Regions from separate parts of the Streptomyces sp. NBC_01460 genome, predicted to be linked through region 1. Evidence: riboswitches for the same ligand, from Rfam matches in the RefSeq annotation. Region 1 holds a riboswitch; each other region holds the start of a gene.
The links. Region 1 has a riboswitch for cobalamin ahead of OG488_RS02620 (ABC transporter substrate-binding protein). Riboswitches for the same ligand answer to the same signal wherever they lie in the genome.

Region 1 (7,774 bases):
CCCATCCCCGTACGCCGAGGCCGCTGGTGACGGTCGCGGTCACGCCGCCGTCGTCGGCGACGGCGTACGCGGTGACGTCGGCGGCGGTCATCAGCCCGGCGCCCTGGCCGTCGAGCGCCTCGGCCGCCGCGATCTCCGCCAGGTGCCGGTCGGGGTCGAGCCGGGGATACCCACCGGGCACCTGGGCGTTCAGGATCCAGGCGCGCGCGCCGATCCCGCCGCCGAGCACGGCGCTGCTGCACACCCTCCAGCCGGGGCCCAGCCGCCAGACCAGATGGTGCAGCCCGGCGCCGTCCTCGTGGCGGGCCAGCAGTTCGCCGCGCTGCACGGGCAGGCTCGTGCCTGTGGATCCGATGACGCACCCCGGTCCGTGAGAGGCCTGCCGACGGTCGGCAACGGCGCGTCGATCATACGGTCGGGCCGGGTCCGCACATCGGGCGCACCCGGGAGAGTGCCTCACTCGAATGGCGTAACGCGTGTGGCGGGCGGAGAACCGCGTGGAGCGGTGCCACCGCCCTCCCCCGGTGCCCTGGGCCGTCCGGCGCCCAGGCCGGGAGGTTGCAGCGTCCAACCGGGTGAGGCGCGATGGAACCCGGACGCGCCTCCCCTGCTGGACCCAACCGCAGGACGCGCCCGGGCGAGGAGGAATCGGCCATGGGAGCCGCTGACGGTTTCACGGATTCCGGAGAACTCGACGGTCTGACCGTCTACGACAGCGACGGCGAGAAGGTCGGCACAGTGGGCCGGGTCTACGTCGACGACGACACCGGCAAGCCCGACTGGATCACGGTCAAGACCGGCATGTTCGGCATGAAGGAGAGCTTCGTACCGCTGGCCGGAGCCCGCCGCGTGGGCTCCGACCTGCACGTCTCGCACCCGAAGGACCGCGTGAAGGACGCTCCCCGGGTGGACGCGGACGCGCACCTCTCCGTATCGGAGGAGGAGGAGCTCTACCGGCACTACGGGCTGACCAGGAAGGGGGCGGCCGCCCACGGCGGAGCGGGCGGCGACGCGCGCACGACGTCGGGCACCGGAACGGCTGCCATGGGCGCCGCGGGTGCGGCCGGCGCGGCCGGAGCCGCAGGAAAGGCCGGCACCACCTCGGGCGGCCAGGCGAAGGCCACCACCGGGACCACGGCCGGCATGGGCACCACCGGTGCCGGCGCCGGCAGGCACCGCGACATGGACACGTCCTCCACGTCGCGCCCGCTCGCGGGAGCCGGAGCCGAGCGGTCCGCCACGGGCGCCGGAGGCCGGGAGGAGATGATCCGGTCCGAGGAACAGCTCCAGGTCGGTACGGAGGAGTACGAGAGCGGAAAGGCGCGCCTGCACAAGTACGTGGTGACCGAGAACGTCACCCGGACGGTGCCGGTGTCCCACGAGGAGGTACGCGTGGTGCGCGAGCCTCTGCAGCCCGGCGAGAAGGGAGTGGGCACGAGGGGGCGGAGCGAACTCGGCGAACAGGACGTCGAAGTCACCCTGCACGCCGAACGAGCCACCGTCAGCAAGGAGTCGGTGCCCGTGGAGCGGGTCCGTCTCGAGACCAGCAAGGTCACCGAGCAGAAGGAAGTCTCCGCCGAGCTCCGCAAGGAGAAGATCGACTACGCGGACGGCAAGGAGATGGGCGGCGACAAGGACATGGGCGGCGAGTTCGGCCAGGGACGTCGTCGCTGACCCCCTCCCACAGCGGCGAGAGGCCGCACGACAGTGGCGAGGGGCGGACCCGGAGGTTCACGGGCCCGCCCCTTCGTCACGGGTTCTCCCCGCGGCGGCTCCGCCCCCGGAGGGATCAGCCCGGCAGGAACCGTACCGACGGCCGGCCTTCCGGCCCGTCCGGCGTCACCACCGCGCGTACCCGGTAGACGTCCGCGATGAGTTCCTCGGTGATCACCTCCGAGGGTGTGCCGGCGGCCACCACGCGGCCGTCCTTCATGACCGTGACCCGGTCGCAGAACATCGCGGCCAGATTCAGGTCGTGCAGCGCCACCACCGCGGTCACGGGCAGCGCGGCGACCAGGGACAGCAGCTCCAGCTGGTGCTGGATGTCCAGGTGGTTCGTCGGTTCGTCGAGCAGGAGTTCCCGGGGCCGCTGGGCGAGGGCGCGGGCGATCTGGACCCGCTGGCGTTCCCCTCCGGACAGGGTGTGCCAGGACTGAGAGGCGCGGTCCTGGAGTCCCGTGCGCGTCAGCGCCTCGCGTACCGCGGCCTCGTCCTCGGGGCCGGGCGCGGACCAGGCGCGCCGGTGCGGGATGCGGCCGAGGCGTACGACGTCCAGCACGCTGAGGTCGACCTGCGTGACGGCGTGCTGGTCGACGACGGCCACGCGACGGGCCACGCCTCGCCGGCCGGTCTCGGCGAGGGTGCGGCCGTCGAGGGTGACGACCCCGGAGCCGGGGGCGAGCACGCCCGCCATCACCCGCAGCAGTGTGGTCTTGCCGGAGCCGTTCGGCCCGAGCAGGCCGACCGTGGTGCCGGGGGGCGGGGCGATGCTCACCCCGTCGAGGACGATCCTCCCGCCGGCCTCCCGGCTGACCCGCGCGGCCCGCAGCCCGTCGGAGGTGGTGCCGGCCGTGGTCATGCGCTCCTCCGGGTGCGGTACAGGACGAGGACGAAGGCGGGCACCCCGATGAGGGAGGTGACCACGCCGACCGGCACCTCCTGCGGGTCGAGGACGGTCCTGGCCAGGGTGTCGACCCAGACCAGGAAGACCGCCCCGGCGAGCGCGGTCACCGGCAGCAGCCTCCGGTGCCCCGAACCGGTCAGCGCCCGGGCGGCGTGCGGCAGGACGAGCCCGACGAACCCGATGGCGCCCGCCGAGCTGACGAGAGCCGCGGTCAGCAGCGCGGTCGTGCAGAGCAGCACGATCCGGGTGCGGGCGACATGCACCCCGAGGGCGGCCGCGGCGTCCTGCCCGAAGGCGAAGGCGTCGAGGGTGCGGGCGTGCCCGAGGCAGACCCCCAGGGTCACCACCAGCACGCCGGAGCACGTCCACACGTCGATCCAGCCCACCCCGCTCAGCGAGCCGAGCAGCCAGAAGAGCACGCCCCGGGTCTGTTCGGCGTCGGCGGCGATCATCACGACGAAGGAGGTGAGCGCGGAGAAGAGCTGCATGGCCGCGACCCCGGAGAGGACGACCCGGTCGGTGGATCCGCCGAGCGTGTGGCTGAGCAGCAGCACGAGGGCAAACGAGCACAGCGCCCCGGCGAAGGCGCCGGCCGAGACCGACACCGCTCCCCCGCCGACGCCCAGGACGACGACCACCACCGCCCCGGTCGACGCCCCCGAGGAGACGCCGAGGACGAAGGGGTCGGCGAGCGGATTGCGCAGCAGCGACTGCATCACGGTGCCGCAGACCGCGAGTCCGGCGCCGCACACCGCGGCGAGCAGCGTGCGGGGCATGCGCAGGTTCCAGATGATGCCGTCCCGGATCGGGGTCAGCCGCGCGTCACCGAGGCCGAGGTGCGAGGCCACCGCCGACCAGACGTCCGGGACGGAGATACGGGCGGGTCCGATGGTGACGGCCACCGCGACGGACAGGAGCAGGAGGGCCCCTCCCGCGCTCCACAGCAGGCCGCCGCGCAGGACGCGCCTCCCGGCGGGCGTCGGGACGGCGAAGGACTCCTGGACGCGTGTGTCGGGGGCGTGTCCGGTGTTCGTCACCCGGCGAGCCCGAACGAGCGCAGCCCCGCCGCGACGCGCTCCACGCCCTCCACCGTGCGGATGGTCGGGTTCATCGCCTGACCGCTGAGCAGCACGTACCTCTTGTGCCGGACGGCGTCCAGGTTCTTCGTGGCGGGGTTGGACTCCAGGAACGCGATCTTCTTCTCTGCGCTCTCGGCCGTCTGCGACCTGCGGGTCAGGTCGCCGATGACCAGGACCTCGGGGTTGCGGTCAGCGACCGTCTCCCAGTTGATCTGGGGCCATTCCTCGTGCGTGTCGTCGAAGACGTTCTTCGCGCCGAGCTCCTCGGTGATGATGCCGGGGGCACCGCAGCAGCCCGCGAGGTAGGGGGCCTCGGCGTTGGCGAACCAGTAGAGCAGGGTGGCGTCGGAGGCGTCGATGCCGGCGGTCGCCCTGTCGACGCGGCCCCGGAGGCTCGTGACGAGCTTCTCGCCCCTCTCCGGGACGCCGAACACCTGGGCCAGGTCGCGCACTTCGTCGTAGACGGGGTCCATGGTCAGGGGCTCGGCGCGGGAACCGTCACCACTGCCCGTGTTGTCCTTGCCCACGCAGTCGGACGGGGCGAGGTAGGTCGGCACGCCCAGGTCCTCGAACTGGTCACGGGACGCCACACCGCCCTTGCCGAGGGTCGACTCGAACGAGGCGCTGACGAAGTCGGGTTCCTCGGCCAGGACCTTCTCGGAGGAGGGCTGGTTCCCGGCGATACGGGGAACGGTGGCCTCGTCCTTCTCCAGGCCCTTCATCACCGGGTCCGTCCAGGTCGCGGTGGCGGCGAGCCGGTCCGCGAGGCCCAGGGAGAGCAGGATCTCCGTCGATCCCTGGTTGAGGGAGACGGCGTGACGCGGAGCGGCGTCGACGGTCACCGTACGGCCGCAGTTCTTCAGGGTCACCGGGTAGCCGTCCGCGGAACCCTCCCGCCCTGCGCCTTCGGAGGTGGTCCCTCCGCCGCAGGCGGTCAGCAGGACAAGTCCGGCGGTGAGCAGGGCTGTTCGGCGTACGGTACTGGTTATGGACGGCACGGGGTCCCTCGGCGTCTCTGGGCCCATGCGCGGGGCCCGCTACGGTGTTCCGCCCCCGGGTGCGGGAGCGGGTGCCAGCAGGTCTTCGGACTCGGGTTCGTCCGGACGGAGCGCCTTCCCGGTCCACCCGAGGGTGTTCCAGTGGCCGTGGCCCCGCCCGTCCCCCTCACCGCTGCGCGTCAGCTCCGGATTCGCACCGGATTCCCTGACTCCACGTGGAGTGTGACTGGCGTCTGCAAGCTATCACGCGGTGCGGCGACGGCTCCGAGGGCCGTCGCCGCCTCCGTGCCCGGCCGGCCGTCGGCGGGTCAGCGCTTGGGGTGAACCGATTCGCCGCCTTCCGGCTGCGGCTTCCCGCACCGGCGGGCGAGCACGGACGTCGTGCCCCAGTAGGCCAGCAGGACGGTACGCAGGCCCAGGACCTCCAGGCGCTCCCCCAGCCGGCCGCACACGGTCCGCTCCCCGTGCACGGCGCTCATCGGGCGTCCGCCGGGGGGGCGGTCCAGGGGCCCTGGGGATCGTCGTACGCGTCCGCGTACCCGGGTCCGGCGATCGGCCAGTCGGCGAGCAGCGCCTCGGGAAGGGCGAAGGAGTCGGCGAGTTCGCGGGCGTGCGCGGCGACGGCCGCGATCAGCTCCTCCCCGGTCTCCGCCAGCTCGTCGACCTGATCGCCGCTCAGGAGCCCCGCGGCCAGCAGGTCGCCGCTGTTGCGGGCCACCCACTCGGTGGCGAACAGCCGCTCCAGCTCGCCCAGCCGGTCCCTGGCGGCTCCCTCGGGGAGCGCGGCACGGGCCTCGGCGTAGGCCTCGGCGGCCTGCCGGTACGCGAAGGCCTCCACCCCGCGCAGGGCGGGGCCCGAGGCCGCGTTCCAGCGTCCGAGCGCGTCGGCGGCCTCGGGCGCGCGCATCGCGCGCTCCCGGGCCCGGGCGAACCAGATCTCCTGGACGGAGGCGAGGAGCCGGCGCAGGAAGCGCGGGTCGGACAGGTCCCCGGGGTGCCCGAGCCGGTCCGGACCGCCGCCGTCACCGCGGGGTTCCGCGGCGAACAGCATGTCTGCCGCGGCCTTCGTGTACAGGGCGATGTTGTCGCCCTCCGCGGTGATGGCGCCCTCCACGCCCGTGACGAGCTCGGTCATGCCGTTGTTCTCCAGCAGCGCCTGCGCGCCGCAGCGTTCACGGCTCTCGACGATGACCTCGCGGGCCCGCCAGGTGATCCACGCCTTCGCCACGTCGACGAGCCGGGCGGCCTCCGTCCGGCCGTCCTCGTCCGTGCGGGCCTCCCACCGCTCCTGCGTCCGGCGGTACAGCAGCGTCATGGCGAAGACCGTGGCCATCGCGGAGGCGAGGGGTCCGTGGTGGGTCCGGTGGGCGTCGACCGGTACGGGCGGAGCCCCCCGGGTGCCGCTGATCAGCCGGTGACCGCCGTAGCGCACGGCGACGGCGAGGGCCGCGCGGGCCGATCCGGCGGCGCAGGCGCTCATGGAGACCCGGCCGGGGGTGACCCGCCCGATCGAGGTGAGGAACCGCCGCCTCCGGTCCCCGGGCCCGGTGCGGAACTCCCCCTGGTCGCCGCTCTCCTCGCCGGATCCCAGAAGGGCGTCCCGCGTCAGGAACAGCCGGTCGAACGAGGTCAGGCAGTGGTCCACCGGACTGCCCATCCGGGCGGGGAGCCGTCGCACCCGGATGCCGGGGAGCGCCTGCGTGTCGTCGGTGAGCGGCACCAGGAAGAGGCGCACCCCGTGGTCGAGGCCGTCGGCGACCAGGCGTGCGGCGACCAGTCCGGACTTGGCCCCGCCCGCCGGGCTGGTGTTCGGCATGAACTTCTGCGCGCCCGCGTTCGGGGTGTGCAGGACGAAGCCGTCCCGTTCGCGGTCGTACGTCGCGGTGGTCTCCATGGCCGCCGCGTTGTTGCCGTGCGCCACCTCCGTACAGAGGAAGGTGCCGATGCGCCGCATCGTCAGGTAGTCGGACAGGTCGCGGCGCCCGACGCGGTCGTGGTCGAGGAGGCTGCCGAGGAAGAGGTTGTAGTGGATGCCCGCCACGGTCGTCAGGGCGGGGTCCACCGGGCCGAGCCAGGCGTGCAGGGCGGCCAGGGCGCGGGGGTCGGAGGCGAGGCGGGCGCCGCTGTCGAGGGAGAGGTTGAGGATCCGCAACCGGTCGTAGGCGAGCTCCAGTCGTTCTTCGGGCGTTCCACCGGCGGGGCGGCGGAACGGTTCTGTGCTGATCAGCCGCTGCCAGAACCCGTGTTCGCGGCGGAACTCCGGACCGAGGAGGACGCCGGTCAGCAGGTCCGTCGTCGAGGGTGGGGCGGTGTCGGTAAGGGTCACGGTCATAACGAAATCAACGACCGCGGTACGGGGGAGACACCCCTGGACGCGCTACCGCTCCGGGACCGGGGTGCTGGTCAGGGCCGCTGCCAGCTCCTCCCCGTCGGGAGGCAGCGCGCCTGCCCGTGCGACGGTCACGGCAGCCGACGCCACGGCGTGGCGCAGCACCTCGGCCGCGACGGCGGGGTCCAGGGAGCGCAGCCCCGCCCGGCCCCCCGCGCCGAGCAGTCCGCGCGAGGCCAGGGCGTGCAGCGTGCCGGACATGAAGGCGTCGCCCGCCCCCACCGTGTCCGCGACCGTGACGGGTGGCGCGCCGATGCTCACCGTCCCGCCCGGCAGGAAGGCCTGCGCGCCTCGGGACCCCCGGGTGAGCAGCACGATCGCGGGCCCGGAGCGCAGCCACCGCCCGGCGGCCTCCCCCGGCTCCTCGTCCGGGTACAGCCACCGCAGGTCCTCGTCGCTGGCCTTGACGACGTCACTGAGCGCGACGCAGCTCTCCGCCCGGCGCACGGCGCGGCCGTGGTCCCCCATCAGCGCGGGCCGCACGTTGGGGTCGTAGCTGACCGTGGCATCCGTCCGCAGCGGGCGGACGAGGTCGAGGACGGTGTCCGCGCCGGGTGCCAGGGCGGTGGCGACGGACCCGGTGTGCACGTGCCGAAGCCGCTCCACCGGCACCTCCACCGGGCCCAGCGTCCAGGTGATCTCGAAGGTGTACGTGGCGCTGCCGGCGTCGTCGAGATCGACGGTG
Region 2 (7,774 bases), 5.0 Mb from region 1:
GAACTGCAGCTCCGCCTCGACGGCCTCCTTCAGCATGTCGGTGACCTGCTGCTGGAGCTCGTCGTCGAAGAGGTCCGGCTCCTCCTTGCGGACGGTGTCCACGACCTCGAAGGCGAAGTTCATGTGCATGGTCTCGTCACGGAACACCCAGTTGGTGCCCGTGGCGAGGCCGTGCAGCAGCCCGCGCGAGCGGAACCAGTAGACGTACGCGAACGCGCCGTAGAAGAACAGCCCCTCGATGCACGCGGCGAAGCAGATGAGGTTCAGCAGGAAGCGGCGGCGGTCGGCCTTCGTCTCCAGCCGCTCGATCTTCTCGACCGAGTCCATCCACCGGAAGCAGAACTGGGCCTTCTCGCGGATCGAGGGGATCTCCTCGACCGCGTCGAAGGCCGCCGCGCGGTCCTCCGGGTCGGGCAGGTAGGTGTCGAGCAGCGTCAGGTAGAACTGGACGTGCACGGCCTCCTCGAACAGCTGGCGCGACAGGTAGAGCCGCGCCTCGGGGGAGTTGATGTGCTTGTAGAGCGTCAGCACCAGGTTGTTGGAGACGATCGAGTCGCCCGTCGCGAAGAAGGCGACGAGCCGGCCGATCATGTGCTGCTCACCGGGCGAGAGCTTGGCGAGGTCGGAGACGTCGGAGTGGAGATCGACCTCCTCCACCGTCCAGGTGTTCTTGATCGCGTCCCGGTACCGCTCGTAGAAGTCCGGGTAGCGCATGGGACGCAGGGTCAGTTCGAAGCCCGGGTCGAGCAGGTTCTTGTTCTCGTTGGTGCTCATTACTGGCAGGCCTCGCAGGACTCGGGGTTTTCGAGGGAGCAGGCGATCGCGTCCGCGTCGGGGGCGGAAGCCTGCTGGACGGGGATCGGGGCGGCGGCGGCAGCCGTCCCGGACGCCGCGCGGGCGATCCGGGTCGCCGGCCGCGACCGCAGGTAGTACGTCGTCTTCAGCCCCTGCTTCCAGGCGTACGCGTACATCGAGGAGAGCTTGCCGATCGTCGGCGTCTCCAGGAACAGGTTGAGCGACTGGCTCTGGTCGAGGAACGGCGTACGGGCCGCCGCCATGTCGATGAGGCCGCGCTGCGGGATCTCCCACGCCGTGCGGTACAGCGCCCGCACGTCCTCGGGGATCCAGGCGAAGCCCTGCACGGACCCGCTGGCCTCGCGCAGCGCCTCGCGGGTGCGGGCGTCCCAGACGCCGAGCTTCTTCAGCTCGTCGACCAGGTAGGCGTTGACCTGGAGGAACTCGCCGCTGAGCGTCTCGCGCTTGAAGAGGTTGGAGACCTGCGGCTCGATGCACTCGTACACCCCGGCGATCGAGGCGATCGTCGCCGTCGGGGCGATGGCGAGCAGCAGGGAGTTGCGCATGCCGCTCTTCGCGACCCGGGCGCGCAGCGCCTCCCAGCGCTCCGGCCAGTTCAGCTCGGTGTCGTAGTGGTCCGGGTGCAGCACGCCGCGCGCGGCGCGGGTCTCGGACCAGGCGGGCAGCGGGCCCGACCTCTCCGCGAGGTCGCAGGACGCCTCGTAGGCGGCGAGCATGATCCGCTCGGAGATCCGCGTGGAGAGCGCGCGGGCCTCGGGCGAGTCGAAGGGCAGGCGCAGCTGGAAGAAGACGTCCTGGAGTCCCATCGCGCCCAGACCCACCGGCCGCCAGCGGGCGTTGGAGCGCCCGGCCTGCTCGGTCGGGTAGAAGTTGATGTCCACGACGCGGTCGAGGAAGGTCACCGCCGTACGGACGGTCGCGTCCAGCCGCTCCCAGTCGATCGAACCGTCGGCGACGAACGCGCCGAGGTTGACCGAACCCAGGTTGCAGACGGCGGTCTCACCGTCGTCGGTGACCTCCAGGATCTCGGTGCAGAGATTCGAGGAGTGCACGACCCGGCCCGGCTCCGCCGTCTGGTTCGCCGTGCGGTTGGAGGCGTCCTTGAACGTCATCCAGCCCTGGCCGGTCTGCGCGAGCGTGCGCATCATGCGGCCGTACAGCTCACGGGCGGGCATCGTCCTGCGGGCCAGGCCCTTCGCCTCGGCCGCGCGGTAGGCCGCGTCGAACTCGTCGCCCCACAGGTCCACGAGCTCCGGGGTGTCCGCCGGGGAGAACAGCGACCACTCCGTGTCCGCGTCCACGCGGCGCATGAACTCGTCCGGGATCCAGTGCGCCAGGTTGAGGTTGTGCGTGCGCCGCTGGTCCTCACCGGTGTTGTCGCGCAGCTCCAGGAACTCCTCGATGTCCGCGTGCCAGGTCTCCAGGTAGACGGCGGCGGCCCCCTTGCGGCGGCCCCCCTGGTTGACCGCGGCGACCGAGGCGTCCAGCGTCTTCAGGAACGGGACGATGCCGTTGGAGTGCCCGTTGGTCCCCCGGATGAGTGAACCCCGGGCACGGATGCGGGAGTACGAGAGGCCGATGCCGCCCGCGTGCTTGGAGAGGCGCGCCACCTGGTGGTAACGGTCGTAGATCGAGTCGAGCTCGTCCAGCGGCGAGTCCAGCAGGTAGCAGGAGGACATCTGCGGGTGCCGGGTGCCGGAGTTGAAGAGGGTGGGGGAGGACGGCAGGTAGTCGAGCCGGCTCATCAGGTTGTACAGCGCGGCGACTTCGCCCAGGGCGCGCTCGGAGGTGTCCTCGGCGAGCCCGGCGGCGACGCGCAGCATGAAGTGCTGCGGCGTCTCGACGACCTCCCGGGTGATCGGGTGACGCAACAGGTACCGGCTGTGCAGAGTCCGCAGCCCGAAGTAGCCGAAGCGGTCGTCGGCGCCGTCGGCGAGGGCCTGGTCGACCAGGGCGTCGAGGGCGGCGGCGTGCAGCGTGACGAACTCGGCCGTCCGGTCCGCGATCAGGCCCTCGCGGTGTCCGACGGCGACCGACGCCGAGAAGGAGACGGCACCCTGACCGGCGGCCTCGTCGGCGACGGCCAGGGTGAGGAGCCGGGCCGCGAGCCGGGAGTACGCCGGGTCCTCGGAGATCAGGCCGGCGGCGGCCTCGGTGGCCAGCGAGCGCAGCTCGGCCTCGTCCGACCGGGCGTTGCGGCCACGCAGCGCGGCGGCGGCGACCCGTCCGGGGTCGGTGTCGGGCAGATCGGCGGTGAGACCGGTCAGGGTCCGCAGGAGTGCGGTCCCGGGCGCGTCGGTCGTGCGGCCTTCGTATTCCGCGGCTGAAACCGGGTCTGCTGGCGCGATGGTCACTTGGGGCTATCCCTCGCTCGGCTCAGGGCCTGCGGGAGCGGGGGGCCGGACACGTGGACACCCGGGGGAGGGCAGCACGGCGCGCACGGCGTCCACCGGCCCTCCGCGGGGCCCGGACGTCTCTGCGCCCGGTTCGGTCGAGCCGGACGCGCTGCCGACAGGTCTTCGGACTCCGCGGTGCGCGAAAGCACACCGATCACACCGTTGCGGGACAGTTCCGGATTCGCACCGGATTCCCCTGCGGCGACAGCGAGGTCGAGCATACATGTGGGGGCCGCCAGTTATGGCAGCCCCCACATGTAGTGTCGTGATGGCTCAGAAGGCCAGGCGGAATGTGAGGAGGGGCAAGCCCGGGAGAGGGCTCCAGTCCCGCTCCGGCGTCCGTACGAAGCCGAGGCGGCGGTAGATCCGGTGGGCGGCCTCCATGGACGACCGGGTCGACAGGACGATCCCGGAGAGCCCTTCGGTGGCACGTGCCCGCTCGACGCAGGCCCGTACGAGCGCCTCACCCGCACCGCGCCCACGCGCCTTCGCGGAGACGGCCAGCATCCGGAACTCGGCCTCGTCCTCCCCGGCGATGTCCGCCCAGGGGCTCCCGGGCGGGACATAGGTGACCCCGCCCAGCAGATCGCCGTCGGCGTCCGCCGCGACCAGTACCAGGGCCTCGGCGGCCCGTCGCCCGATGGCGCGAAGCTGTTCCAGATAGGGGTCGTCGGCGCCGAAGTCCAGCAGCCCGTCGTCGAGATACGCCTGGGCGGTCATCTCACCGAGGGCCTCGTGCTCCTCGGCGTGGACCGGTCTGATCGAGACATCCATGGGCGTCAGTCTCCCCCCGCCCGCGCGCCGGGCGCACGCCTTTTCCGGGGCCGCGCTCTGCGCACACAGAGGAACGTCCCGGCGGGGCGGACCCCGCCGGGACGTACGCCATCGGGTCCTACACCCGTTGCAGCGGTTCGTCGTCGCCCGGTGCGCCCACCGTGGCCGGCGGGAGCTCGGCCTTGACGCCCGGGTCGCCGACGTCCGCCGTGTAGTCGGACGGAGAGGTCTCGTCCACGCCGGCCGGGGCCTTCAGCGCGTTCAGGACGAAGGTCAGCACGACCACGACGACGATGTTCAGCACGATCGCGGTGAGACCGATGTAGCCGATCTCGCCGATGCCCGGAATCTCCTTCGAGGACCCGCCGAAGTGCTTCTGGGTCGGGCTGGCCACGCCGTACGCGGCCACCGTGCCGTAGAGCATGCCGACCGCCCAGCCGGCGATCAGGGCCCAGCGGTGGAACCACCGGGTGAACAGACCGCCCACCAGGGCCGGCATCGTCTGGAGGATCCAGATGCCGCCCAGCAGCTGGAAGTTGATCGCGACCGTCTTGTCCATGGTGAGGACGAAGGCGAGCGCGCCGACCTTCACCAGCAGCGAGACCAGCTTGGAGACCTTGGTCTCCTGCGCCGGGGTCGCGTCGGGCTTGATGAAGTCCTTGTAGATGTTCCGGGTGAAGAGGTTCGCCGCGGCGATCGACATGATCGCGGCGGGCACCAGGGCGCCGATGCCGATCGCGGCGAAGGCCACGCCCGCGAACCAGTCGGGGAACATGTTCTCGAACAGCTGGGGGATCGCCAGCTGGCCGTTGTCCACCTTGATCCCGGCGGCGATCGCCATGAAGCCGAGCAGGGCGAGCAGGCCGAGCATCAGTGAGTACAGCGGCAGGATCGTGGTGTTGCGCCGGATCACCTCACGGCTGCGGCTGGAGAGCGTCGCCGTGATCGAGTGGGGGTACATGAAGAGCGCCAGCGCAGAGCCGAGTGCCAGCGTGGCGTAGCCCCACTGGCCCATCTCCCCGGGGACGAGTGCGCCGCGAGGCTTGCCCGTCGCCTCGTTGGTCTGGGCGAACGCCTCACCGGCCTTGGCGAAGATGTCGTCGAAGCCCCCGAGCTTGATCGGGATGTAGATGATGGCCACCGCGATGACCAGGTAGATCAGGCCGTCCTTGACGAACGCGATGAGCGCGGGTGCGCGCAGTCCCGAGGAGTACGTGTACGCGGCGAGCACGGCGAACGCGATCAGCAGCGGCAGGTCCTTGATGAACCAGTGCGTGGTCTCGCCGCCGCCGACGCCCATGACGTCCAGCACGGCCTGGATGCCGACCAGCTGGAGCGCGATGTACGGCATCGTGGCGAGGATGCCGGTGAGGGCGACCGCCAGCGAGAGCCCCTTCGAGCCGAACCGGCCCCGCACGAAGTCCGAGGTGGTGACGTAGCCGTGCTTGTGCGAGACGGACCACAGGCGCGGCAGGAAGGTGAAGATCAGCGGGTAGACGAGGATCGTGTAGGGGACCGCGAAGAAGCCGGCCGCGCCCGCCGCGTAGATCGCCGCGGGCACCGCGACGAAGGTGTACGCCGTGTAGAGGTCGCCGCCGAGCAGGAACCAGGTGACCCAGGTGCCGAACGACCGTCCGCCCAGGCCCCATTCGTCGAGGCTGGCCTCGTTCTCGGCCTTGCGCCAGCGCGCGGCCATGAATCCGACGACCGTGACGGCCAGGAAGAAGAAGATGAACACGGCGAGTGCCACACCGTTGACGCCGTCCTTCACGCGGACGCACCTCCCTTGCGGGCGCGCTGGTCACGCTGCCACAGCTTGTACGCGATCATGGTCAGCGCGGTCGAGACGAGCACCCAGAGCATCTGGTACCAGTAGAAGAACGGGATGCCGATGAAGGTCGGTTCGACCTTCGCGTACGAGCTCACCCAGAGCATCGCCACGAACGGGGCGACGAGGCAGAGCGCGATGACCACCCTCGCGGGTGTCACCGTCGGTGCTGTCGGTGTTGCCGGTGTTGCCGGTGGGTTCGCATCGGTTTCTTCTGGCATGTGGCGACTCCGTCCCCTCGCTGATCACCTGGTGTAATGCGCAGGAAATCTAGGCGAGAGGTCCGCCCATCGTCACCCCCCGTCCGCATTGCGGTCCTGCAACGGTCCGGTGTCGCCCGAAATGACTGATCCCCCTGTGTGGACAGGGGGATCGGTCGCGCCGGAGGTCCGGAAGGTCTCAGTCGGTGGGACGCTTCAGGCGGGCCACGAACTTGTACCGGTCGCCCCGGTACACCGAGCGCACCCACTCCACCGGTTCGCCGTGCCCGTCGATCGAGTGCCGGGACAGCATGAGCATGGGGAGGCCGACGTCCGTGCCGAGCAGCCCGGCCTCGCGCGGCGTGGCGAGCGAGGTCTCGATGGTCTCCTCCGCCTCGGCGAGCCGGACGTCGTACACCTCCGACAGAGCGGTGTAGAGCGAGGTGTACTTCACCAGTGAACGGCGCAGCGCGGGGAAGCGCTTGGCCGAGAGGTGTGTCGTCTCGATGGCCATCGGTTCGCCGCTGGCCAGCCGGAGCCGCTCGATCCGCAGCACCCGCCCGCCCGCCGTGATGTCCAGCAGCCCGGCGAGCGTGTCGTCCGCCGTGACGTAGCCGATGTCCAGCAGCTGGGAGGTGGGTTCCAGGCCCTGGGCGCGCATGTCCTCGGTGTACGAGGTGAGTTGCAGGGCCTGGGAGACCTTCGGCTTGGCGACGAAGGTGCCCTTGCCCTGGATGCGTTCCAGCCGGCCCTCGACCACCAGCTCCTGGAGGGCCTGGCGCACCGTGGTGCGCGAGGTGTCGAACTCCGCGGCCAGGGTCCGCTCGGGCGGCACGGGGGTGCCGGGCGGCATGGTGTCCGTCATGTCGAGGAGATGGCGCTTGAGCCGGTAGTACTTCGGGACGCGTGCCGTACGCGCACCCGCACCCGTGCCGGTCTCGCTCGTACTGCTGCCCCCGTCGGCACCCATGGCCCGCCTTCCCGACTGCTGCGTTGCTGCCGTCACCGGCTCCTCCGTCTGTCGCGGCTCACATGGTGGCACGGTCCGGTCACGGCTCGTCGCCCTCCCTCAGGTGTCGGTCCGATAACGGACGCGAGTGCACTTCTTATACACCCTTGACACCCCTAAAGGTCTAGGCCAAGCTCCCGGTACTGGTCTAAACCATTAAAGACCAGGTCCCAGCCCCACAGGTAGCGCCGGCGTACGTCTTCGCGGTGGGCGGGGGGTTGCTGGTATCCCTGAGGAGGGTGTGGCATGAAGCGCAAGCTCATTGCGGCAGTAGGCGTCGCAGCGATGATGACCGGAATCGCGGCGTGTGGTGGGGACAGTAATGACAACGCCTCGAAGGACCCGAAGGACCGTACCGAGAGCCTGACGGTCTGGCTCATGGTCGACGCGCAGAGCACCTGGCCGGAACTGGTCAAGGACGTCAACGCGCAGTTCAAGAAGAAGTACCCCAAGGTGAAGGTCAACGTCCAGTACCAGCAGTGGGCGGACAAGGCCAAGAAGCTCGACACGGCCCTCGGTGGCGACAAGTTCCCGGACGTCGTCGAGCTCGGCAACACCGAGACGATGCAGTACATCCTCAACGGCGCGCTGGCCGAGATCGACCCCAAGAAGTACGACAACTCGGACACCTGGATCAAGGGTCTGAAGGACACCTGCACCTTCGAGGGCAAGCAGTTCTGCGTGCCCTACTACGCGGGCGCCCGTGTCGCGATCTACAACAAGGACATGCTCAAGAAGGGCACGGGCAGCG
Region 3 (7,774 bases), 1.3 Mb from region 1:
CGGCCGTCCGTGACCACGACCAGCAGCGCCCGGCGCGACGGATCCCGCAGCCGCTCCACCCGCAGCACGTCGTGCGCCTTCAGCAGCCCGGCGGCCAGCGGGGTGCGCCCGCCGGTCGGCAGCGTCTCCAGCCGCGCGGCGGCCGCGTCCACCGACGAGGTCGGCGGCAGCACCACCTCGGCGTCCTTGCCCCGGAAGGTCACCAGGCCCACCTTGTCCCGGCGCTGGTAGGCGTCCAGCAGCAGCGACATCACCGCGCCCTTCACGGCGCTCATCCGCTGCCGGGCCGCCATCGACCCGGAGGCGTCCACGAGGAACAGCACGAGGTTCCCCTCGCGCCCCTCCCGCGTCGCCTGCCGCAGGTCGTCCCGCCGTACGACGAGCCCCCGGCCCGTCCGGCCGCGCGCCCGCTGGTGCGGCGCCGCCGCCTGCACGGTGGCCGCGAGGTGCAGCTTCGTCAGCGCCCCCTCGGGCCGCCGGGAGCCGGTCGTCCGCCCGTGCTCGGTACGCGCCCGGGACCGTCGCCCGGCCGCGCCCTCACCCAGTCCGGGCACGCTGAGCATCTTCGTGCGGAACGGCTCGCCGGCCCGCACGGGCTGCTGCTCCCCGGCGCCGCCGCCCGGGGCGGGCGCGTCGCCGCTCCCGTTCTGCTCCGGGCCCGGCGCGTCGGTACCGCCGTCGTCGGGACCACCCGTGTCGGTACCGCCGTCGTCGGGGCCACCGCCCTGCGGGGGCACCCCGCCGCCGGGCCCGTCGGGGTCCGGGTCGTCGTCCCCGCCGTCGCCGTCCGCCGCGTCCTGGAGGGCCTCGTCCAGCTTGTCCTCGTCCAGCCCGGGCGCGTCGAACGGGTTGCGCCGGCGCCGGTGGGGGAGTGCCAGGAGCGCGGCCTGCCGGACGTCGTCCGCGACGACCTCGTCCCGGCCCGCCCACGCCGCCAGCGCCGTCGCCGTACGGGCCATGACGATGTCGGCACGCATCCCGTCGACCTCGAACGCCGCACACGTCGCCGCGATCTGCCGCAACACGCCGTCGCCGAGCACCACACGGGGCAGCAGGGCGCGCGCGGCGACGATCCGCTCACGCAACGCGGCCTCCTCGTCGGCCCACCGTGCGGCGAACCCGGCCGGGTCGTCGTCGTAGGCGAGCCGGCGGCGTACGACCTCCACGCGCAGGTCCGTCTCGCGCGAGGCGGCCACCTCGACGGTCAGCCCGAAGCGGTCCAGCAGCTGCGGCCGGAGCTCGCCCTCCTCCGGGTTCATGGTCCCGACCAGCAGGAAGCGGGCCGCGTGCCGTACGGAGACGCCCTCGCGCTCGACGTAGGAGGCGCCCATGGCCGCCGCGTCGAGCAACAGGTCCACCAGGTGGTCGTGAAGCAGGTTGACCTCGTCCACGTACAGGATCCCGCGGTGCGCGTCGGCGAGGAGCCCCGGCTCGAAGGCCTTCACACCCTCGGAGAGCGCCCGTTCGATGTCGAGCGCCCCGACGAGCCGGTCCTCCGACGCGCCGACCGGGAGCTCCACGGTCCGCGCCGGGCGCGACACGCCCGCCCCCGCCTCGTGGGGGCCGTCGGGACACGCCGGATCGGGCGCGCCGGGGTCGCAGGAGAACCTGCATCCCGCCACGACCGCCACCTCCGGCATGAGCGCGGCGAGCGCGCGTACGGCCGTGGACTTGGCGGTGCCCTTCTCACCCCGGACCAGCACCCCGCCGACGGCGGGACTGACGGCGTTGAGCAGGAGCCCGAGGCGCAGATCGTCCTGCCCGACGATGGCGGTGAAGGGATACGGCGTACTCACGGAGCCTCCTCTGTAGCGATCACATCTGTACGGCCGGGCCCGGCGGCACCGGGTTCCGGCGCCCGGCCGGACGGGGCCGGGCCGGCGCCGTCCGGGGCCCCCGCGGGAGCCCGACGGGCGGGGACCGGCACGGGTGGCGCGCCCGGCGGGAGGAACGGCAGCCCCTCCGGGGCCCCCTTCTCGATCAGCCTCCACAGGGCGTCCGTGTCCGCGTGTTCCTCGATCAGGTCCCCCAGCCGGTCCAGCTGCTCCTCCCGCAGTGCCCCGAAGCTCGTGTCCGGCGCCGCGACGAACCGCCGCCCGGCCGCCCGCGCGACCTCACCGAGGAACGCCCGCCGGAACGCGTCGCTCTCCAGCGACCCGTGCCAGTGCGTCCCCCAGACCGCGCCCACCCGGCACCCGTCCAGGAACGGCTCGCCGCCCAGGACCTCGGCGACGCCGTGATGGATCTCGTACCCCTCCACCGGCTCCCCGAGCGCCGACCCGACGGGCCGCTCCAGGACCTTCTCCCGGCCGAAGCGGACGCGTACGGGCAGCAGCCCGAGCCCCTCGACCAGCCCTGCCCGGGACTCGACGTCGTCCTCGATCCGCTCGCCCAGCACCTGGAAACCGCCGCAGATGCCCAGCACCGGCCGGCCCTCGGCGGCCCGGCGGACCAGCGCGTCGGCGAGCCCCCGCTCCCGCAGCCACGCGAGGGCCTTCACGGTGCCGCGTGTCCCGGGCACGATCACGAGGTCCGCGTCGACGAGCTCCTCGGCCCGGTCCACGAACCGCACCACCACACCCGGCTCGGCCGCCAGCGCGTCCACGTCGGTGAAGTTGGACATCAGCGGTACGGCGCAGACCGCGACCCGCAGCACGTCCTCGCCGTGCGGCGGTGCCACCACCGACTCCCGCACGGTCCCGCGCATCGAGACGCGCAGCCCGTCCTCCTCGTCGATGCCCAGCCCGTGGGCGTACGGCAGCACGCCGTACGCCGGCCGCCCGGTGAGCCCGAGCAGCATGTCGAGACCGGGCTCCAGCAGGGACACGTCACCGCGGAACTTGTTGACCAGGTATCCCGCGATCAGCGACTGGTCCTCGGGGCTCAGCAGCGCCGTCGTACCGAAGAAGGAGGCGAACACACCGCCGCGGTCGATGTCCCCGACGACCAGCACCGGGAAGCGGGCGGCCCGCGCGATGCCCATGTTCACGATGTCCGTGCGCCGCAGGTTGATCTCGGCCGGACTGCCCGCCCCCTCGCAGATCACCGCGTCGTAGGTGGACCGCAGCTGCTCCAGACAGTCCGTGACCGTCCCCAGCAGCGCTTCCTGGCGTCCCCCGTGGTAGCCGCGCGCACTCATCTCGCCGACCGGCTTCCCCATCAGGACGACCTGGCTGGAGCGGTCACCGCCGGGCTTGAGCAGCACCGGGTTCATCAGCGCCGACGGCTCCACCCGGGCGGCCTGGGCCTGCATCGCCTGGGCGCGGCCGATCTCCGCCCCCTCACGGGTGACGAACGAGTTCAGCGACATGTTCTGCGCCTTGAACGGCGCGACCTTCACCCCCCGGCGCACGAGCCACCGGCAGATCCCGGCCGTGACGACGCTCTTGCCCGCGTCCGACGTCGTTCCGGCGACCAGCAGTCCGCCGCTCATGTGGCTCTCCGTCCCCTGGCGAGGCGCCCCGCCGCACACACGGCGAGGGCCAGCACACTCACCCGGCGCGACAGCCGCACCGCGCGTTCGATGTCAGCGACCCGCACCTCGCGGCCGGCCTCCCCGTTGAGCACCGGCCGGTGCTCGATCCGTCCGCCGTACGCGAGGGTCCCGCCGAGCCGTACGCCGAGCGCTCCCGCGAACGAGGCCTCCACGGGGCCCGCGTTGGGGCTCGGATGCCGTCCCGCGTCCGCCCGCCAGGCCCGTACGGCGTCGTGCGGACGCCCCCCGGCGGCCACGGCGAGCGCGGCGGTGAGCCGGGCCCCGGGCCAGCCGACGACGTCGTCGAGCCGGGCCGACGCCCAGCCGTAGCGCCGGTGGCGGGGCGACCTGTGCCCGACCATAGCGTCGAGCGTGTTGACGGCCCGGAAGCCGACCAGCCCCGGCACGCCGCCGAGCGCACCCCACACCAGGGCCCCCACCACGGCGTCGGAGGTGTTCTCGGCGACGGACTCGACGACCGCGCGGGCGATCTGCGGGCCGTCCAGCGCCTGCGGATCGCGGCCGCACAGATGCGGCAGCCGCTCGCGGGCCAGCTCTATGTCCCCGGCGGCCAGCGCCCCGCCGACGGCGCGGGCCTCCCGGCCCAGCGACGTACCCCCGACGACGGACCAGGTGGCGGCGGCGGTCAGCGCCACGGCCAGGGCCGGACGGTTCCGTACGGCACGGGCGGCCAGCGCGGCGGCGCCCGTGGCGCCCCCGGCGCAGACGAGCGTGTGCAGGGCGCCCCAGCCGCGGTGGTCGCGCCAGAGCCGGCTCTCGGCGGCCGCGGCGGCGTGCCCGAAGGCGGCGACGGGGTGGCCCCGCCGGGGATCACCGAGCAGCAGGTCGCCGATCAGGCCGGCGGTGGCGCCGTACGCGAAGATGCGGTCGGCTCGCACCGCTCAGCCGGCCGTCGCGCCTCGAAGGACCTCCGGAGCAGGTGGTGCAGCGACCGACGCAGGGCAGCCAGACATGGCGTATGTCCTCACTCAGGGTCCGCGCCCTGGTTCGACGTGACCGGCGACGAGAGTCTCCTGGCTTCCGGATCCGCAGTTCCTCCGGCCTTCCAGCCCGCGGTGGCGGGCCGTGACTTCCGTGTGGAGGCTGCTCCCCGGTGACAGTGGCGGGACCGCGCCGGATTCGCACCGGCTTCCTCTCCTGTCGCCGTAAATGGCTCCGGCAGTCCACCACGGCCCGTGAAGGCCCGTCAACCTGCCGTTGACCTGCGAGGCTTCAGTGTGCGCAGACGCACACCGGGCCGGACACACCACCGTGGTGTGTCCGGCCCGGTACGGGTCGTGCGGGTGTCAGGCGACGATCAGGTAGATCCCGTACGCGACCGCCGCCGCGCACAGCGCGAAGCAGGCGTACGCACCGGTGCGCGCCAGGGCGCCACCGCCGCCCCGCGTCGTCGACACCTGCTTGGCGAGGCCGGTGATGCCGAGGGTGAAGAGGCCGACCAGCGCCACGGTGATCACGAGGCTGACGCCGAAGACGGAGGCGAGGGCCGCCCAGTCGATGTTCATGCGGATCTGTCCTTACACCGTGGCCGGCCGGGCCGGGTCGGCCTGGGTGTCCGGAGCGGGGATGGTGGTCTTGAAGTCCGGGACGGCCACGCCGACGGGCGGCGGGCTGACGGCCGCGATGGCGGTCGTGACGACGCCCGCGGGCTCGCCCTCGGTCGCGTTGACGTTGGTGTGGTCGACCGGCTTGCGGCGCGACAGCAGCCAGATGGCACCGGAGCCCGCGACGAGCAGGATGGCGACCACGGCGACACCCCAGGGACCCTGCTTGGTCAGGAACTCGGCACCCGCGCCGACCAGGCCGGCGGCCGGCAGCGTCAGGCCCCAGGCGACGAACATCCGGGTGGCGGTGGACCAGCGGACCACGCCCCCCTTGCGTCCGAGGCCCGCGCCCATGACGGCACCGGAGCAGGACTGGGTGGTCGAGAGGGAGAAGCCGAGGTGCGAGGAGGCCAGGATGACCGTGGCCGCGCTCGTCTGGGCCGCGAAGCCCTGCGGCGGCCGGAGGTCGGTGAGGCCGCTGCCCATGGTGCGGATGATGCGCCAGCCGCCGAGGTAGGTGCCCAGCGCGATGGCGATGCCGGCGGAGGCGATGACCCAGACCGGCGGGTTGGAACCGGGGGACAGGACGCCGCCGGTGACCAGGGCCAGGGTGATGATGCCCATGGTCTTCTGGGCGTCGTTGGTGCCGTGGGCGAGCGAGACGAGACCGGCCGAGGCGATCTGGCCGGCGCGGTAGCCCTTGGCGGTCGACTTCAGCTGGGCCTCGTCGGTGATCTTCCGGTTGAGGCGGTACGTCAGCTTCGTGGCCAGCAGCGCCGCGAGACCCGCGACGAGGGGAGCGGCGATCGCGGGCAGCAGGACCTTCGTGACGACGGTGCCGCCGTTGATCGAGGACCAGCCGGCCGACATCACCGCGGCGCCGATGAGGCCGCCGAAGAGTGCGTGGGAGGAGCTGGAGGGCAGGCCGACCAGCCAGGTCAGCAGATTCCACAGGATCGCGCCGACGAGCGCGGCGAAGATGACCTCGGTTCTGAGGCCGTTCTCGTTGATGATCCCGCCGGAGATCGTCTTGGCGACCTCCACCGACAGGAACGCGCCGACGAGGTTGAGCACGGCGGACATGGCCACCGCGGTCTTGGGCTTGAGGGCGCCGGTCGAGATGGTGGTGGCCATCGCGTTGGCGGTGTCGTGGAAACCGTTCGTGAAATCGAACACGAGAGCTGTCACGATCACGATCGCGAGCAGCAGCGTGATGTGTTCCATTTACCCAGGCAATCGTTCGACGTCATTGGCACGTGGAACGTAAGCAACCAGGGTGAACGGAAGATGAACTGGGCAGGGCGGCATGGTGACCCCAACCGCGTACGTCAGTTCCGCTTGTGTGCGCCGAGAGTATCCGGAGGCGCCCACTCCGGGGCGTGGGCCGGGCGTGGGCCGGGCCCTGTCCCGCACCTGTCGTCCACCTTCGGCCCGATGTGTCCCCCGGAAGAGACATCGGTCACCACCCCTAGGATCCCCGCATGGGTGATGAGCGGCAGGACGCGATCGAGCAGGCGTGGGACGGAGTCGTCGCGACGGCCCGGCGGACGGCGGCGGACGGCCTGGTCGTCGGCACCTCGGGCAACGTCTCGGCCCGGGTCGGGGACATCGTGCTGGTCACCCCCAGCGGGGTTCCCTACGACCGCCTGGGTCCCGGCGACGCCGTCGGCGTCGACCTCGAAGGACGCCAGGTCCTCGGCGACCTCGTCCCGACCAGTGAACTGGCTCTCCACCTGGCCGTCTACCGCGACAGCGACGCCGCGGCCGTCGTCCACACCCACGCGGTGCACGCCACCGCCGTCTCCACCCTCGTCCACGAGGTGCCGCTCATCCACTACGCCGCCGCCATGATGGGCGGCCCCGTCCGCACGGCCGCCTACGCGCGCTACGGGACGCGGGAGCTCGCCGACAACATGCTGGCCGCGCTGCACGGCCGCACCGGCTGCCTGCTGCGGAACCACGGCACGGTCACCTACGGCAGCACCCTCGACCAGGCGTACGACCGCACCGCCCAGCTGGAATGGATGTGCAGGCTCTGGCTCACGGCGAGCTCCGTGCCCGGCCACAGTCCCGCCCTCCTCTCGGCCGCCCAGCTGCGTGACGTGCGGGAGGCCCTGGAGGGCTACGGCCAGCCGGGCTGAACCCGGGGCGGGCTCCGTACGGCCCCTGCCCACTGGCAGAGGGCGCCCCGGCCCAGGACACTGGAGCCGTGCGCCAGGCAACAGCGGCGGCAGTGGCCGCAACCTCGATCCTCGGCGTCGGCGCGGCAGCGGTCGCCGCCGGCCGCTACGCCAGCGACGCCGCCCTCGGGGCGCCCTCGCCACGGCCCTTCCCCGCCGACCGCCGTCTCACCGTGCACGCCACCGCGGCCGGGCAGGTCACCCTGACCCGCTCCCTCTCCGCGCTGCGTCCCGGCACGTACGGACTGACCGGCCGGGGCGGCGTCCACGCGGTGGTGGGCCCGGTGCTCGAACAGCCCGGCCGCTCCGCCGTCTCCGCGGACACCGTCGTACGCCGGCTGGAGAGCGTCACCCTCGGCAGCCTGAAGCCCGGCGCCCGGGTCCGCCTCACCCCGGAGCTCCACCGCGGTGACCCCCTCGCCGCCCTCGGCCTCGCCTACAAGGAGGTCGAGGTCCCCGGAGAGCTCGGCGCCCTGCCCGCCTGGTTCGTGCCCGGGGCCCGCGACACCTGGGTGATCACCGTGCACGGTCTCGGCACCACCAGGGACCACCCC

Region 2: another riboswitch for cobalamin. It lies ahead of OG488_RS25155 (ribonucleoside-diphosphate reductase subunit alpha); the one in region 1 lies ahead of OG488_RS02620 (ABC transporter substrate-binding protein).
Region 3: another riboswitch for cobalamin. It lies ahead of OG488_RS08455 (cobalamin biosynthesis protein); the one in region 1 lies ahead of OG488_RS02620 (ABC transporter substrate-binding protein).

What each region holds. Positions count from the first base shown of each region.
Region 1 is NZ_CP109473.1:561,061-568,834, forward strand. It holds gene OG488_RS02600 (adenosylcobinamide amidohydrolase) at 1-328, opposite strand, end outside; gene OG488_RS02605 (PRC and DUF2382 domain-containing protein) at 655-1,674, shown strand; gene OG488_RS02610 (ABC transporter ATP-binding protein) at 1,790-2,578, opposite strand; gene OG488_RS02615 (FecCD family ABC transporter permease) at 2,575-3,660, opposite strand; gene OG488_RS02620 (ABC transporter substrate-binding protein) at 3,657-4,700, opposite strand; cobalamin riboswitch at 4,760-4,946, opposite strand; gene OG488_RS02625 (hypothetical protein) at 5,009-5,179, opposite strand; gene OG488_RS02630 (acyl-CoA dehydrogenase family protein) at 5,176-7,032, opposite strand; gene OG488_RS02635 (carbohydrate kinase family protein) at 7,078-7,774, opposite strand, start outside.
Region 2 is NZ_CP109473.1:5,544,910-5,552,683, forward strand. It holds gene OG488_RS25150 (ribonucleotide-diphosphate reductase subunit beta) at 1-774, opposite strand, end outside; gene OG488_RS25155 (ribonucleoside-diphosphate reductase subunit alpha) at 774-3,170, opposite strand; cobalamin riboswitch at 3,310-3,433, opposite strand; gene OG488_RS25160 (GNAT family N-acetyltransferase) at 3,486-3,986, opposite strand; gene mctP (monocarboxylate uptake permease MctP) at 4,105-5,757, opposite strand; gene OG488_RS25170 (DUF3311 domain-containing protein) at 5,754-5,960, opposite strand; gene OG488_RS25175 (GntR family transcriptional regulator) at 6,214-6,984, opposite strand; gene OG488_RS25180 (sugar ABC transporter substrate-binding protein) at 7,270-7,774, shown strand, end outside.
Region 3 is NZ_CP109473.1:1,888,759-1,896,532, reverse strand. It holds gene OG488_RS08465 (putative cobaltochelatase) at 1-1,796, opposite strand, end outside; gene OG488_RS08460 (cobyric acid synthase) at 1,793-3,433, opposite strand; gene OG488_RS08455 (cobalamin biosynthesis protein) at 3,430-4,374, opposite strand; cobalamin riboswitch at 4,503-4,631, opposite strand; gene OG488_RS08450 (hypothetical protein) at 4,783-5,001, opposite strand; gene OG488_RS08445 (inorganic phosphate transporter) at 5,014-6,264, opposite strand; gene OG488_RS08440 (class II aldolase/adducin family protein) at 6,522-7,181, shown strand; gene OG488_RS08435 (alpha/beta hydrolase) at 7,250-7,774, shown strand, end outside.